DNA from 2 places in the Streptomyces sp. NPDC032126 genome. Region 1 is predicted to be linked to the other one. Evidence: riboswitches for the same ligand, from Rfam matches in the RefSeq annotation. Region 1 holds a riboswitch; the other holds the start of a gene.

Region 1 (7,575 bases):
CTGCCCGGGGTGGGGCCCGCGACCGGCGATCATCTGCGGCGGGCCGGGATCACCACGGTCGACGAGATCGTCGAGGCCGGCGAGGACGAGCTGGTACGGCTGCTGGGCAAGGCGCACGGGCACGGGCTGTACGCGATGGCGCTGGCACGGGACGACCGGCCGGTGGTCGCCGAGCGGGAGACGAAGTCGGTGTCGGTCGAGGACACGTATGACGTGGACATCCACGACCGGGTACGGGTGGGGCTGGAGGTGCAGCGGCTGGCCGACCGCTGTGTGCGGCGGCTGCGGGGGGCCGGGCTGTCGGGGCGGACGATCGTGCTCAAGGTGCGGCGGTACGACTTCTCCACGCTGACCCGGTCCGAGACGTTGCGGGGGCCCACGGACGATCCCGCGGTGGTGCGGGAGGCGGCCCTGCGGCTGCTGGACTCCGTGGACACGACCGGTGGGGTGCGGTTGCTCGGGGTGGGGGTCTCGGGGCTCGCCGACTTCACCCAGGAGGACCTGTTCGCGCAGGTGGCGGAAGCGGCTGGGGCCGCGGAGGCTGCGGAGATGGATGAGGCGGAGGAGTCGAGGGGCGAGGTGGCCGCGGAGGAAGGTGTGGAGGAGGCGGGGGTGTCGGGGGCTGCGGAGCGGTTGTGGCGGCCGGGGCACGATGTGCGGCATGCCGAGTACGGGCATGGGTGGGTGCAGGGGAGTGGGCTGGGGAGGGTGACGGTGCGGTTCGAGACGCCGCAGGATGTGGAGCCGGGGCGGGTGCGGACGTTCTGGGCCGATGATCCCGCGTTGGAGCCGGCTGATCCGTTGCCGTTGGTGGTGGGGAGGGCGGGGGTTTCGGTGGACGGGGGCTGAGGTGTGAGCGGGGTGGGAGTGGGCGGGGGCTGCGCAGCCCGGCGCCGCGGGGTGCCGCTGCGCCCACCCGTGCCGCCCCAGCGGCACGATGACCCGCAGCTACGTCGGCGTGCGAGTCAGGCGTCGGCGTCCTCTGTGCCTGCCAAGTTGCCGAAGTCGTGGTCCGGGAGCGGGGGTGGGGCGGCTGTGTCGAGGCCGTAGTGGTGGTAGAGCTGGAGTTCCTGTTCCGGGGAGAGGTGGCGGCCCACTCCGAAGTCCGGGGCGTCCTTGATCAGGGCCCGGTCGAAGGGGACGTGGAGGGTGCCCTCGATCAGCTCGCTGGGCTCCAGGGGGACGAAGGCGTCCCTGCTGAACAGGCCGGTGCGTATGGCCGCCCACTCCGGCACACCGGTCGCGTCGTCGAGGTACACCTCGTCGATGGTGCCGATCTTGGTGCCGCTGCGGTCGAACGCCTTGCGGCCGATCAGGTTGCGCGGATCGATATCGGTCTGCACGGTCCCTCCACTTGGTCGCAACTCATCCGTAAGCACTACAAAAGAGCACATTCGGCCGGGCGGCCACTCGAAGGCTGCCTCGTTGACCTCGCTGGTAGGCTGGCTTTTGGCTGCTGACCCCGTGCGGGAGAGTCCTCCGGACATCGTCGGAGGCGCCGAAGGAGCAAATCCTCCCCGGAATCTCTCAGGCTCACGTACCGCACGGACGAGGTCACTCTGGAAAGCAGAGCGGGTGTCGACGGCTTCCGCTCTCACCGACGGTGAAAACCGGGCGCTCTCGGGCGGCCCGGTGAAGCTCTCAGGTTGAGATGACAGAGGGGGAGGCCGTCGGGGCACCCGTGCCGAGGTGCCCCTCGAAGGTCGCGTCAGACCAGGAGGCCTCCGCAATGACCGCCCACCGCATTCCGCTCTCCGAGCTCGAACAGGGCATTCCCTTCGAGCAGCGCCACATCGGGCCCGACCAGGAGGCGCGGGCCAAGATGCTCGCCCACATCGGGTACGGCTCGCTCGACGAGCTGACCGCCGCCGCGGTGCCGGATGTGATCAAGAACGCCGAGGCCCTGAAGCTGCCGGGCGCCCGCACCGAGGCCGAGGTCCTGGCCGAGCTGCGCTCCCTCGCCGACCGCAACCAGGTGCTGGGCTCGATGATCGGCCTCGGGTACTACGGCACCTTCACCCCGCCCGTCATCCTGCGCAACGTGATGGAGAACCCGGCCTGGTACACGGCCTACACGCCGTACCAGCCCGAGATCTCCCAGGGCCGCCTTGAGGCCCTCCTGAACTTCCAGACCATGGTCGCCGACCTCACCGGACTGCCGACGTCCGGTGCGTCGCTGCTCGACGAGGGCACGGCCGCGGCCGAGGCCATGGCTCTCTCCCGGCGCATGGGCAAGAACAAGAAGGGCCTGTTCCTGGTCGACGCGGACGCCCTGCCGCAGACCATCGCCGTGATCGAGACCCGCGCGGAGCCGACCGGTGTCGAGGTCGTCGTCGCCGACCTCAGCGAGGGGATCCCGGCCGACATCGCCGCACGTGAGATCAACGGCGTGCTCGTCCAGTACCCGGGCGCCTCCGGGGCCGTACGCGACATCAAGCCGCTCATCGACCAGGCACACGCCCTGGGCGCCCTCGTCACCGTCGCCGCCGACCTGCTCGCGCTGACCCTGCTGAAGTCCCCCGGTGAGCTGGGCGCGGACATCGCGGTCGGCACGACGCAGCGCTTCGGTGTTCCGATGGGCTTCGGTGGACCGCACGCGGGCTACATGGCGGTGCACGAGAAGTTCGCGCGCAGCCTGCCCGGGCGGCTCGTGGGCGTGTCCGTGGACGCGGACGGCAACAGGGCGTACCGGCTGGCGCTGCAGACGCGTGAGCAGCACATCCGGCGGGAGAAGGCGACCAGCAACATCTGTACGGCGCAGGTGCTGCTCGCCGTCATGGCCGGCATGTACGCCGTCTACCACGGGCCCGAGGGCCTGCGGAGCATCGCCTGGCGGACCCACCGCTACGCCACGATCCTCGCCGCCGGCCTCACCCGCGGCGGAGTCGACGTGGTGCACGGCGGTTACTTCGACACGCTCACCGCGCGGGTCGAGGGGCGGGCCGCCGAGGTCGTGGCCGCGGCGCGCGCGAACGGCGTCAACCTGCGCCTGGTCGACGCCGACCACGTCTCCCTCGCCGTGGACGAGACCACCACGCGGGCCCAGCTGACCGCCGTATGGACGGCGTTCGGGGTCGACGGCGACGTGGCGGCGCTGGACGCGGAGGCGGAGGACACGCTGCCGGAGGCGCTGCTGCGCTCCGACGACTTCCTGACCCACCCCGTCTTCCACCAGCACCGCTCCGAGACCGCGATGCTGCGCTACCTGCGCCGGCTCGCCGACCGCGACTACGCGCTCGACCGCGGCATGATCCCGCTGGGCTCCTGCACCATGAAGCTCAACGCGACCACCGAGATGGAGCCGGTGACCTGGCCGGAGTTCGGGCAGCTGCACCCCTTCGCGCCCGAGGAGCAGGCCGCGGGCTACCTCACGCTCATCCGTGAGCTGGAGGAGCGGCTCGCCGAGGTGACCGGGTACGACAAGGTGTCGCTGCAGCCGAACGCCGGGTCGCAGGGCGAGCTGGCCGGTCTGCTCGCCGTGCGCGGGTACCACCGGGCCAACGGGGACGAGCAGCGGACCGTGTGCCTCATCCCGTCGTCCGCGCACGGCACCAACGCGGCCAGCGCCGTCATGGCGGGGATGAAGGTCGTCGTCGTGAAGACCGCCGAGGACGGCGAGATCGATGTCGAGGACCTGCGGGCGAAGATCGAGCAGCACCGGGACGAGCTCGCGGTGCTGATGATCACCTACCCCTCGACGCACGGCGTGTTCGAGGAGCACGTCGCCGACATCTGCGCCCAGGTGCACGAGGCGGGCGGGCAGGTGTACGTCGACGGCGCCAACCTGAACGCGCTGGTGGGTCTGGCCAAGCCGGGGCACTTCGGCGGCGACGTCTCGCACCTGAACCTGCACAAGACGTTCTGCATCCCGCACGGCGGCGGCGGCCCGGGCGTCGGTCCGGTGGCGGTGCGCGCGCACCTCGCGCCGTACCTGCCGAACCACCCGATGCAGCCGGCGGCCGGGCCGGAGACGGGTGTGGGCCCGATCTCCGCCGCCCCGTGGGGCTCGGCGGGCATCCTGCCGATCTCCTGGGCGTACGTGCGGCTCATGGGCGGCGAGGGGCTGAAGCGGGCCACGCAGGTGGCCGTGCTGTCCGCCAACTACATCGCCAAGCGGCTGGAGCCGCACTACCCGGTGCTCTACACGGGCCCGGGCGGGCTGGTGGCGCACGAGTGCATCATCGACCTGCGGCCGCTGACCAAGGCGACCGGTGTGACCGTGGACGACGTCGCCAAGCGGCTGATCGACTACGGCTTCCACGCGCCGACGATGTCCTTCCCGGTGGCCGGCACGCTGATGATCGAGCCGACCGAGTCCGAGGACCTGGGCGAGCTGGATCGATTCTGCGATGCGATGATCGCCATCCGTGCGGAGATCGAGAAGGTCGGCGCGGGCGAGTGGCCGGCCGAGGACAACCCGCTGCACAACGCGCCGCACACCGCCGGTGCGCTGGGCGGGGCGTGGGAGCACGCCTACTCGCGTGAGGAGGCCGTCTTCCCGGCCGGTGTGTCCGTCGCCGACAAGTACTGGCCGCCGGTGCGCCGGATCGACCAGGCGTTCGGTGACCGCAACCTGGTGTGCTCCTGCCCGCCGCTGGACGCGTACCAGGACTGAGTGCCCGGTCCTGAGCGCCGGGTCGGCGTCCGGAACGGCTGAAGGGCCCCCGTCTCCCTCGTGGAGTCGGGGGCCCTTCGCATGGCCGGGCACGGGCGTCAGCGTGGACTGGCCGGCGCGTCCAAGCCGCTCAGCCCGTGTGGACCCGCGGGCGCCTCGCGCGGTCCGGTTCCGCCTCGCGGAGGACCTCCCGGGTCACCGGGGCCACCTCGCCCTGACCGAAGAGGAAGAAGCGCAGGAAGTTGGCGAAGGGGCTGCCCTCGGTCCACTCGAAGTAGATGTGCGGGATGCAGTTCGTCGTGTCGCGGACGTGGAGGAGCAGGGCCGCCAGGGCGTTGGGGATGGAGGAGGACTCCAGGGTCAGCACGCGGTAGCGGTTGTGCATGACCTCGCCGCGCACGGTCAGGCCGGCCTCGAAGTCGGACGGGTCGGTGACCGTCACCTCGACGAAGATGAAGTCCTCCTGCTCCGGGAGGTCGTTGTCCGCCCGGATCTGCTCGATCTTGTCGCGGTACTCCGCCTTGTCCCGCCGGTCGGGCTCATTGGCGATGAAACGTATCTTTCGGCTGGCCATGTCCCGGACGAACCGCTCGGCCATGTCGTCCAGCGTCATGCTGGTCACGCGCAGCTCGAAGGCCCGCAGCAGCCGCGACAGCAGGGAGATCAGGATGATGCCGGCGATGAAGCAGGCGCCGATCTTCACACCGTCGGGGCGCTCGATGACGTTCACGACGGTGACGTAGAGCAGGACCGCGGAGATGGTCGCGAAGGTGATGACCCAGGTGCGTTCGCCGGCGCGCCGGGCGGCGATCGTCACCGCGATGGCGGCCGACGACATCAGGACCAGCACGCCGGTGGCGTAGGCGCCGCCCTGGGCGTCGACGTCGGCGTCGAAGATCCAGGTCACCAGGAAGCCGACCAGGGTGAAGACGATGACCATCGGGCGGACGGCGCGGGCCCAGTGCGGGGCCATGCCGTAGCGGGGCAGGTAGCGCGGCATCAGGTTGAGCAGGCCGGCCATCGCGGAGGCGCCGGCGAACCACAGGATGGCGATGGTCGAGATGTCGTAGACCGTGCCGAAGGCGCCGCCCAGGTAGTCGTGCGCGAGGTAGGCCAGCGCGCGGCCGTTGGCCTTGCCGCCCGCCTCGAACTCCTTCTCGGGGATCAGGAGGGTGGTGATGAAGCTGGTCGCGATCAGGAAGACGCTCATGATGACCGCGGCGGTGGTGAGCAGCTTCTTGGTGTCCCGGATGCGGCCCGTGGGACGTTCCTCGGTGTCGCCCGGGTCTCCCTGGACGTGGGGCATGACGGCGACACCGGTTTCGAAGCCGGACATGCCGAGGGCCAGCTTCGGGAAGACGATCAGCGACATGCCGATCATCACGGCGACGTTGCCGTGCTCGGCGGTGAGGGCGTTGGACCAGTCGGCGACCACGTGGCCCTCCGTCGCCACGTGCCACAGGCCGACGGCCACGACGACGGCGTTCAGCGAGAGGTAGATGACGACCAGCGCCACGGCGACCCCGATGGCCTCCAGGAAGCCCTTGAGGAAGACCGCGCCGAGCAGGGCGATGAGCACCAAGGTGATCACCAGCTGCTGGTCGTGCAGGGCGCTTTCCAGGTGGGGGTTCTCGACGAGGTGGGTCGAGGCGTCCGCCGCCGAGAGGGTGATGGTGATCAGGAAGTCCGTGGCGGCGAAGCCCAGCAGGGTCAGGACGAACAGCTTGCCCTTCCAGAACGTCAGCAGCCGCTCCAGCATCGCGATCGACCCCTCGCCGTGCGGGCTCTCCTCGGCGACGCGGCGGTACACCGGCAGGGCGCCGGCCAGGGTGACGATCACCAGGACGATGGTGGCGATGGGGGAGAGCAGGCCGGCGGCGAGGGCCGCGATGCCGGGCTGGTAGCCGAGGGTGGAGAAGTAGTCCACACCCGTCAGGCACATGACGCGGTACCAGGGCTGACCCTTGTGCGGGGGCTCGGGCTGGGCGTGCGGGCCCGTGTGGCCCTGTGCCTTGCCCATGTCGGACAGCCCCTCCAGCATCCAGGCGCGCAGGCGGCTGGGCGCGGGGTGTTCGGTCGTGGCCATCGGCGGGCTCCAGGTGCGGCTCAGCGTTCGGTTCCGGCCATCACACTGACGGCGGGCACCAGCGTAAGCGGAGCGTGACGTGTGGGCCTACGGATCATGGGGCCGGGGGCGTCAAGCTTGCGTTAAGACCGGCTCGCGAGGGGTGCTCGCCCCTCAAGAAGCGAGGCCACCGGGTGCCTCGCCCGTGGTTGGGCTGTACGGGGGACGGGGTGGCTTGTCGTCGAGGCGGACACCCAGCGTCATCGGCCGGGAGTGGTGATCGTCGAGGCCCTACCGGTCTTTCCGGTGGCCGGGTGAGGGCTTTCGTAAAGTTCGTCATGTCGAGCGAATGTTTCGTTCCCCATCCATCCGTCAGTGACACGCCTGTGGGTGCAAATTCAGTCTGTTCAAGGGGTTGCCACCCTCCGGACCCTGTCTCTAGGGTGCGGCAGCAGCGAAGCTTTCTGGATCACAAGCGAAACTTTCGATCTCCCGGGGTGTGTACACGGCAGTGCACTCCCCTATCTACCCAAGGAGCGCATGATGGGCGACCCGGCATTCTCCCGCCGAGGCTTCCTCGCGGCCTCCGCCGCGGCCGGTCTGAGCATGACCGCACTGAGCGCCTGCGGCGGCGACTCGGACGGGGGGTCGTCGGGGACGACCACCATCGAGTGGTGGAACATCTCCACCACCCAACCGGCCAAGGACGTCTGGGCCGCCCTCGCCAAGCGGTTCGAGGCCCAGAACCCCAAGGTCAAGGTGAAGATCGTCCAGCTGGAGAACGACGCCTACAAGTCGAAGATGACCGCGCTCATCGCCTCCGGCAAGCTCCCGGACATCTTCCACACCTGGGGCGGCGGCGTTCTCCAGCAGCAGGTCGACGCCGGCCTCGTCG
Region 2 (7,575 bases), on a different contig from region 1:
GATCTGTTCCTTGCCCGCGGCGTCCAGCGTGGTGTTGTACTGGTCGAACAGGCCGTCGATCGTCTTGTCCTTGATCAGGGCGTAGTTGTTGTTGCCGCTCTGCAGGATGTACTTGCTGTCCCACAGCGGGAGGCCGTAGCCCTGGACGGACGGGAAGTCCGCGCCCCAGCCCATGATGATGATGCCGTAGCCCTTCTTCACCACGTTGGTGGGGCTGCCGATGATGCCGGCGGTCTGGGAGCCGTCGTACTGGTCGATCTGGGCGTTGATGCCGACCTTCTTCAGCGACGCCTGGAGCGACTGGGCGGTGGCCACCTCGACCGGCTTGTTGTTGCGGACCGCGATGGTGGTGGAGAAGCCGTTGGGCTGGCCGCAGGCCTTGAGCTCTTCCTTCGCCTTGGCGGCGTTGCCGCTCTTGTTGGCGCCGTTGAGCTCGTACGGGTCGTACTTCTGGCCCTCGCCGCCCGGGATGCCCGGAGGCAGCATGTTGGTGCCGATGTCACCACCGGCGACCGGGCCGCCGCGCGCGGTCTGCAGCGACACGTGGTCGGCGCCGTAGATCACGGCCATGCGGCAGTGGATGTTGTCGAACGGCTTGACGCTCTGCGGGAAGACCGCGTAGCGGATGAAGCCGGAGACCGGGTTGTCCAGGTTGGCCTTGTGCTCCTTCAGGGCGGTGGTGCGGCCCTGCGGCGACATGCCGGTCTGGTTGATGTCGAGGTCCAGGCTGCCGTTGAGCAGGCGCTGGTCCAGCTCGTTGGCGTTGGAGAAGATGTCGACGGTGATCTTGTCCGGGTACGCCTTGCGGACCGGGTCCGAGGCCTGCTTCCACTGGTCGTTGCGGACCAGGGAGAGGCTCTTGCCGGGGCTGTAGGACTCGAACTTGTACGGGCCGGAGGAGAAGGGCTTCAGGCCGTACTTGGACTTGGTGTCCTTGTCCTGGCGGACCGGGGAGGCCGAGGTCAGCGCGACCATGTCCTCGAAGTCGGCGTTGACGGACGGCAGCTTGAAGACGATGGTCTTGTCGTCCGGCGTCTCGATGGACTTCAGACCGAGCTTGTCGGTGGTGGTGTCCTTGTAGGGGCCCTTGTACTCGCCCTTGGGGTCGAGGACGTCCTTCAGGTACGTCGGACCGCCGGAGAGGACGTCCTGCGCCCACACGCGCTCGATGCCGTACTTGATGTCCTTGGAGGTGATCGGCTTGCCGTCCTCCCAGGTGATCCCGTCGCGCAGCGTGTACGTGTACGTCTTGCCGCCGTCGGAGACCTTGGCGAGACCCGTGGCGAGGTCCGGGGTGAGGGTCGCGCCCTCCTTGCCGGGCACCGTCTTGAACGTGACGAGCTGACGGCTGTAGTAGCGGGAGAAGTTCCACATGAAGCCGTAGTAGCCGCGCGTGGTGTCCCACGAGTCGGCGTCCTGGGCCGCGCCGAACTTCAGCGTGCCGCCCTTCTTGGCCAGGTCGGCCTGGGCGACCTTGTTGTTCGCGGCGTCGAAGCCGGCGGCGCCGGTCTTCGAACCCCCGCCGTTGTCGTCGCCACCGCCGCACGCCGCCGTGGTCAGCAGCGCGGCGACCCCGACGGCAGCGGCCAAGGCCTGCTTACGCCGCCCTGAGGTGCGTTGGGTAGTCACGATCTCGGATCCTCCGGATTTGATGAGAGACCCCGTGTCAGGTGCCACGGGACGTTGAGGTGCGGCAGCTCAGCGCGAGCCCTTCGGATCCAGCGCGTCCCTGACGCCGTCTCCGAAGAGGTTGAAGGCGAGCACGGTGATGAAGATCGCCATGCCGGGGACCACCATGTACATGGGGTCCGACTCGTAGTAGTCGAGCGCGCTGGAAAGCATCTGTCCCCAGGAGGCCGTGGGCGGCTTGACGCCCACGCCCAGGAAGCTGAGTGCCGCCTCGGTGAGGATGTTGGTGGGGATCATCATCGTCGTGTACACGATGATGGGCGCGACCAGGTTGGGCAGCAGTTCCTTGAAGAGGATGTACAGCTGCCCGGCGCCCAGGGATCGGGCGGCCTCGACGTACTCGCGCTCGCGCAGCGAGAGGGTCTGGCCGCGCACCACGCGACCGATGTAGGGCCAGCCGAAGAAGCCGATGACCATGATCATCACAAAGACGCGCACGCTGGAACCGGTCAGCCCCAGCAGGTTGCTCGGCATCACGGAGACCAGGGCGATGATGAACAGCAGCTGCGGGAAGGCCAGCAGGCCGTCCATGATCCGGCTGATCAGGGAGTCCACCCAGCCGCCGAAGAAGCCGGCGAGGACACCGAGGACGGTGCCGAGGACCACGGCCACGAGGGCCGACATGAAACCGACCAACAGCGAGATCCGGGCGCCGTAGAGGATGCGGGCGAAGATGTCGCGGCCGTTGACCGGCTCGACGCCCAGCAGGTGATCGCCGCTGATGCCGCCCAGGTCGCCCGTGGGCGTGCCGAACAGCGGGTCGATCAGGTTCTCGTGGTACTCGTTCGGGTCCAACCCGAGCAGGTCGGTGATGAACGGGGCGAGCAGGGCGATCACGACGAGGAAGAGCACCACGACGCCGCCGGTGAGGGCGAGCTTGTCCCGCTTGAGGCGCTCCCAGGCGATCCGGCTCAGGGAACGACCCTGGACGGCCTTCGCGCCGGCGCTGGCGATCGCCGCTTCTTCGGCCGCGCTCGGGGCCGCTTCGGCGGTCGGCTCGTGCAATGGTGCCGTCATCTGGCAGGGACCCCTCTCAACCGGCGGTGACCGGCCCGCGCTTGCCGCTGTAGCGGCGTGATCAGTCCGTCGTACGCAGGGGCGAACACCGTGACGAACACCCCTGGAGCGGGAGTCTTCAACGCTTGGGCGAACGGGTGCCAGACTTGTCGATGAATGGATGCGTAACCGTGATCCTGTCTGCGGGTTTCCGTTATCCGGACGGAGCGTCACAGGGGTCGGACACGCGAGGTCAACTGCCCACGGGGCAAAGTACCTTGAGATCTTGGAAAGACAGGGCCACTCGCCTCTTCACCTTCCGATTAATGGGTATGGAGGGCGAAGAGGCCCGGAATTCCCAGGACTTGCCAGATCAATAAGGGCGTGGATAGCCGTATCCGCCGGCCGCCGGGGCCTGCGCGGGGGCCGCGTGGGCCTCACGGTCGTAGAAAGGGCGGGCCGTGGCCCGCATCCACATCACGACCGGGTCGTACTCGTCGGTCATCGCGACCGTCGACACCGGCAGCCCGTCGGGGACGGCCCCGATCGACTGCTGCATCATCGCCCGCACCGCGTCCACGGCCGGAGGGGAGGTGTCGTAGACGTCGAGGCCGATCGCCAGGTACGGCGCGCCGAGCGCCGGCTGCACCCAGGCGCGGCGCAGCGAGCGGACCGCCGGGGTGCGGTGGGCGTTCTGCGCGAGCAGCGCGTAGAACTGCGGAATCTCGATCGCCGGTTCCGACAGGCGCAGCGGGCCGGCGGGCTGGCGGTCCAGGCCGGTCGCGATGCGGCGCAGATCGGGCCAGGGGATGCCGAGGCCGCCGCCGGGGGCGTGCGGGTTGAGCCAGAGGCCGTAGTGGTCCGGGTAGAGGGTGCGGGCCACGTCCAGGCCGTCCACCACCTCGTACGACCGGTTCCAGCCGCTCGCCGAGAGCTCCTGGGCGGAGGTGACGCACGGGGCGTAGCCGTGGCCGTCGACCTCCATGTTTCCGTACTGGGCGTCCGGGGAGCCGGCCTGGCCGTGCCACAGGAGCATCCAGATCTGGCCGGTGGAAGGGGTGGCGAGTGCGCGGAGCAACGCCTCGTAGGCGTCGTAACGCCCGGGCGTGACTTGGCGCAGCATGTGCTCGACCTGGCCGGCCGCGGCAGTGCCGCTCGCGCTCACGTTTTACCGCCCCTTCGCGTAGGACTCCGTCGGTTCAACAGCTTAAGCGCCCCGCAGCCCCGCGCCCCTTCCGTGGTTCAGCGCACGCGGGTGTAGAAGGGCCGTACCTTTTCCCTCATCCACTGGGCCACCGGGTCCTCGGACATGTCCAGCAGGATCAGGTTCACGTCCCAGCCCACGGGCACCTGGCCCAGGGCGCGGCCGAGGGCGTCCAGCGGGACGGTGCGCACGTCGCCCTCCCAGTGGGCGAGTTCCACGCCCACGAACATCACCGGGGGCGCCGTCTCGATCGCGGCCAGGCAGCGGCGGGCCGTGAGGACCACGCCGGTGGCCTCGAACTCGGCCGAGGCGGCCGCGAAGAAGTCCACCGGGTCGTCCTGCCAGTCCGGTTCGAAGAGGCGGACGCGGCCGCCGGTCGCGGGGCCGTCCAGCGGGGTGCGGCCCGACCGGGCCAGCTCGGCGACCGCGGGCGGCGGCAGCGGGATGCCGACCGTGCCGTCGGGGTTGACCGCGATGCCGACCTGTGGGGGCAGCCCGCGCGCGAACTCGACCGCCGGGGCGATCGTGTACGACATGTGCGCGCCGACGACCTGGCGGAACTGCTCCTCGGAGCTGAAGACCGGGACGTACGCCTGCCCGTCGATCTCCAGGGTGGGCAGGTCGAGCGGGGCGCTGTGCGGGCCGCCGCCGTTGGGCAGCGGCACCCAGACGAAGCTGCGGCCGAGGACCTCGACGATCCGCCCGCCGGCACCGGGGACGCCCAGGGACGCGGAGAGCACCTCCTCCAGCTCATTGCCGGGCCAGCCGCCGTGGGCGTGGGGGTGGGCCGGGGCCGGAAAGTCCGCGGGAAGGTTCGTCGGAAAGTCCATGATCTGTCTACCGCCTGCTGGGAACCGCTCTGCTGCTGTGGCTCAGAAGGCTAGCGGGTGAGCGGGTCGCGCGGTCGGGGCGCGACGGCGGCGCGGGCGGGGTCGTGCGGCCGGCCCGTGAAGGCGATGCGGGTGAGGGCGTCCGCCGCGGCGCGGTCCAGCAGGACCGCCGAGCCGCTGCCGTCGGGGAGGCGGCCCGACTCGACCGCGCGCAGCAGGCGTGCGGCGGCCCGGCGGTGGCGCAGGAAGGCGTAGCGGGAGACTCCCCGGCCGCGTTCGCGCTGGCCCTCGCGGGCGGTGTCCGCGCTGACGTCGAGCAGGAGCAGATGGAGCCGGCCGCCCCGGCGGCGGGCCTCGCGGGCCAGCCAGGCGCGGACCCAGCGCTGGGTGCCGCAGTCGTGGACGACGACGCCCTCGCCGGCGCGCAGGGCACGGCGCAGGCCCGCGTAGTGGGCGAGGCGGACCAGGGGGCGGTAGACGGCGTACGGCAGGAGGCGGGGGGCGCGGGCGTCCCAGCGGTCGCGGGTGTCCTGGGAGTCGACGCGCGGGCCGGAGACCGTACGGCGCATGAGGGTGGACTTGCCGCTGCCGGGCAGGCCGGTGACGACGACGAGGTCGTCGGGCCCGAAGAGGAGGGCGTGCGGGCCGCGGCCCGAGCGGTCGCGCAGGTCGCGGACGACCCCGCGGCACTCCAGGGCGGGGGCCGTGGGCTGCTCGGGCAGCGCGATGCCCGAGGTGGTCGCGTACGCCGTGGTCCTGTTCACCGTGATCGTCCTCCCCTGAGGTCAGGTGGGTGACCTCCCCATCGAGCGTAAAGAGAAGGTAATGCCGATCGCCTCGTGTTTTCGTGCGCGTACCGCCACAGGCCGGTCACAAAAAGGGACGGCCGGGCGGGCCTGCCGCGAGGCGGGGGCGGCGTGCAATGATGGGCGCGCCAACTGCATACCGGCCGTTTGAATCCGCGCGGGAGAGTCCCCAGCCACGTTCGCTGGGGCGCCGAAGGAGCAAGTCCCTCCCTTGAATCTCTCAGGCCCCGTTACCGCGCGGGCGAGGCACATCTGAAAAGCGGGCCGCCGTCTGCGGTGGCCCCACCCAAGGTGCAAGCCAGGGCCACGTCTCGTGGTCATGGCGAACCTCTCAGGTTCCGATGACAGATGGGGAGGAACTACCTCGCCCGTGATCCTGGGAGACGACCGTCCGATGAGCAGTACCGAACTCCGTCACACCGCGCTCGATGCCCTGCATCGCTCGCTGGGTGCGACGATGACCGACTTCGCCGGCTGGGACATGCCCCTGCGCTACGGCTCCGAGCGCGACGAGCACAACGCCGTGCGCACGAAGGCCGGGCTCTTCGACCTCTCCCACATGGGCGAGATCACCGTGACCGGCGCCGACGCGGCCGCCTTCCTGAACTTCGCGCTGGTCGGCAACATCGCCTCCGTCGGTGTGGGCCGCGCCCGCTACACCATGATCTGCCGGGCCGACGGCGGCATCCTGGACGACCTGATCGTCTACCGGCTCGCCGAGACCGAGTACATGGTCGTGGCCAACGCCTCCAACGCCCAGGTGGTGCTGGACGCCCTGACCGAGCGGGTCTCCGGCTTCGACGCCGAGGTGCGCGACGACCGGGACGCGTACGCGCTGATCGCCGTCCAGGGCCCGGAGTCCCCCGGCATCCTGAAGTCCCTCACCGACGCCGACCTCGACGGCCTGAAGTACTACGCGGGGCTGCCGGGCACGGTCGCCGGGGTCCCGGCGCTGATCGCCCGCACCGGCTACACCGGCGAGGACGGCTTCGAGCTGTTCGTGAAGCCGGAGCACGCGGTCGAGCTGTGGCAGGCGCTGACCAAGGCGGGCGAGGGCGTCGGCCTGGTGCCCTGCGGCCTGTCCTGCCGTGACACGCTGCGCCTGGAGGCGGGCATGCCGCTGTACGGGCATGAGCTCACGACCGCGCTGACGCCCTTCGACGCCGGGCTCGGCCGGGTGGTGAAGTTCGAGAAGGAGGGCGACTTCGTGGGGCGCGAGGCGCTCCAGGAGGCGGCCGAGCGGGCCGCCGCGGCCGCGCCGCGCGTCCTGGTCGGCCTGGTCGCCGAGGGCCGCCGGGTCCCGCGCGCCGGGTACGCGGTGGTCGCGGGCGGCGAGGTGATCGGCGAGGTCACCTCCGGCGCCCCCTCCCCCACCCTGGGCAAGCCGATCGCGATGGCGTACGTGGACGCCGCCCACGCGGCGCCGGGCACGCCGGGCGTCGGCGTGGACATCCGGGGCAGCCACGAGCCGTACGAGGTCGTGGCGCTGCCCTTCTACAAGCGCCAGAAGTAGACAGTCGAAGCGGCCGGCACGTGACGCTGCGCACATTCGCGCTGCTCACCCCCGCTTCCAGCAGTCCCCCATTCATCAGCACCACCCCGCGTACAGGAGAATTCAGGCCATGAGCAACCCCCAGCAGCTGCGCTACAGCAAGGAGCACGAGTGGCTGTCGGCCGCCGAGAACGGCGTGTCGGCGGTCGGCATCACGGAGCACGCGGCCAACGCGCTCGGCGATGTCGTCTTCGTCCAGCTCCCGGAGGTCGGTGCCACGGTGACCGCGGGCGAGTCCTGCGGCGAGCTGGAGTCGACCAAGTCGGTCAGCGACCTGTACTCCCCGGTGACCGGTGAGGTCACCGAGGTCAACGAGGACGTCGTCAACGACCCGTCGCTGGTGAACTCCGCCCCGTTCGAGGGCGGCTGGCTGTTCAAGGTACGCGTGACGGAGGAGCCGGCCGAGCTGCTCTCCGCCGACGAGTACACCGCCTTTTCCGCCGGCTGAGGAGACGTATGTCCGTCCTGAACACGCCCCTGCACGAGCTCGACCCCGAG

What was found. A riboswitch is a leader RNA that binds a small molecule or an ion and turns the genes downstream of it on or off. The one in region 1 is predicted to bind glycine.
Region 2: it holds a riboswitch for glycine, as region 1 does, so the genes downstream of both, gcvT (glycine cleavage system aminomethyltransferase GcvT) here and gcvP (aminomethyl-transferring glycine dehydrogenase) in region 1, are expected to answer to the same signal.

The regions. Positions count from the first base shown of each region.
Region 1 covers NZ_JBVIMA010000010.1:272,553-280,127, reverse strand. Annotated here, with positions in the region: partial or broken gene ACZ5NW_RS32565 (DNA polymerase IV) at 1-1,050, shown strand, start outside; gene ACZ5NW_RS32560 (PRC-barrel domain-containing protein) at 966-1,343, opposite strand; glycine riboswitch at 1,458-1,553, shown strand; gene gcvP (aminomethyl-transferring glycine dehydrogenase) at 1,730-4,615, shown strand; gene ACZ5NW_RS32550 (APC family permease) at 4,746-6,701, opposite strand; gene ACZ5NW_RS32545 (extracellular solute-binding protein) at 7,224-7,575, shown strand, end outside.
Region 2 covers NZ_JBVIMA010000004.1:441,558-449,132, reverse strand. Annotated here, with positions in the region: gene ACZ5NW_RS18420 (ABC transporter substrate-binding protein) at 1-1,629, opposite strand, end outside; gene ACZ5NW_RS18415 (ABC transporter permease) at 1,699-2,706, opposite strand; gene ACZ5NW_RS18410 (enhanced serine sensitivity protein SseB C-terminal domain-containing protein) at 3,059-3,850, opposite strand; gene ACZ5NW_RS18405 (enhanced serine sensitivity protein SseB) at 3,928-4,719, opposite strand; gene ACZ5NW_RS18400 (AAA family ATPase) at 4,770-5,483, opposite strand; glycine riboswitch at 5,674-5,771, shown strand; glycine riboswitch at 5,772-5,883, shown strand; gene gcvT (glycine cleavage system aminomethyltransferase GcvT) at 5,920-7,038, shown strand; gene gcvH (glycine cleavage system protein GcvH) at 7,148-7,525, shown strand; gene glyA (serine hydroxymethyltransferase) at 7,534-7,575, shown strand, end outside.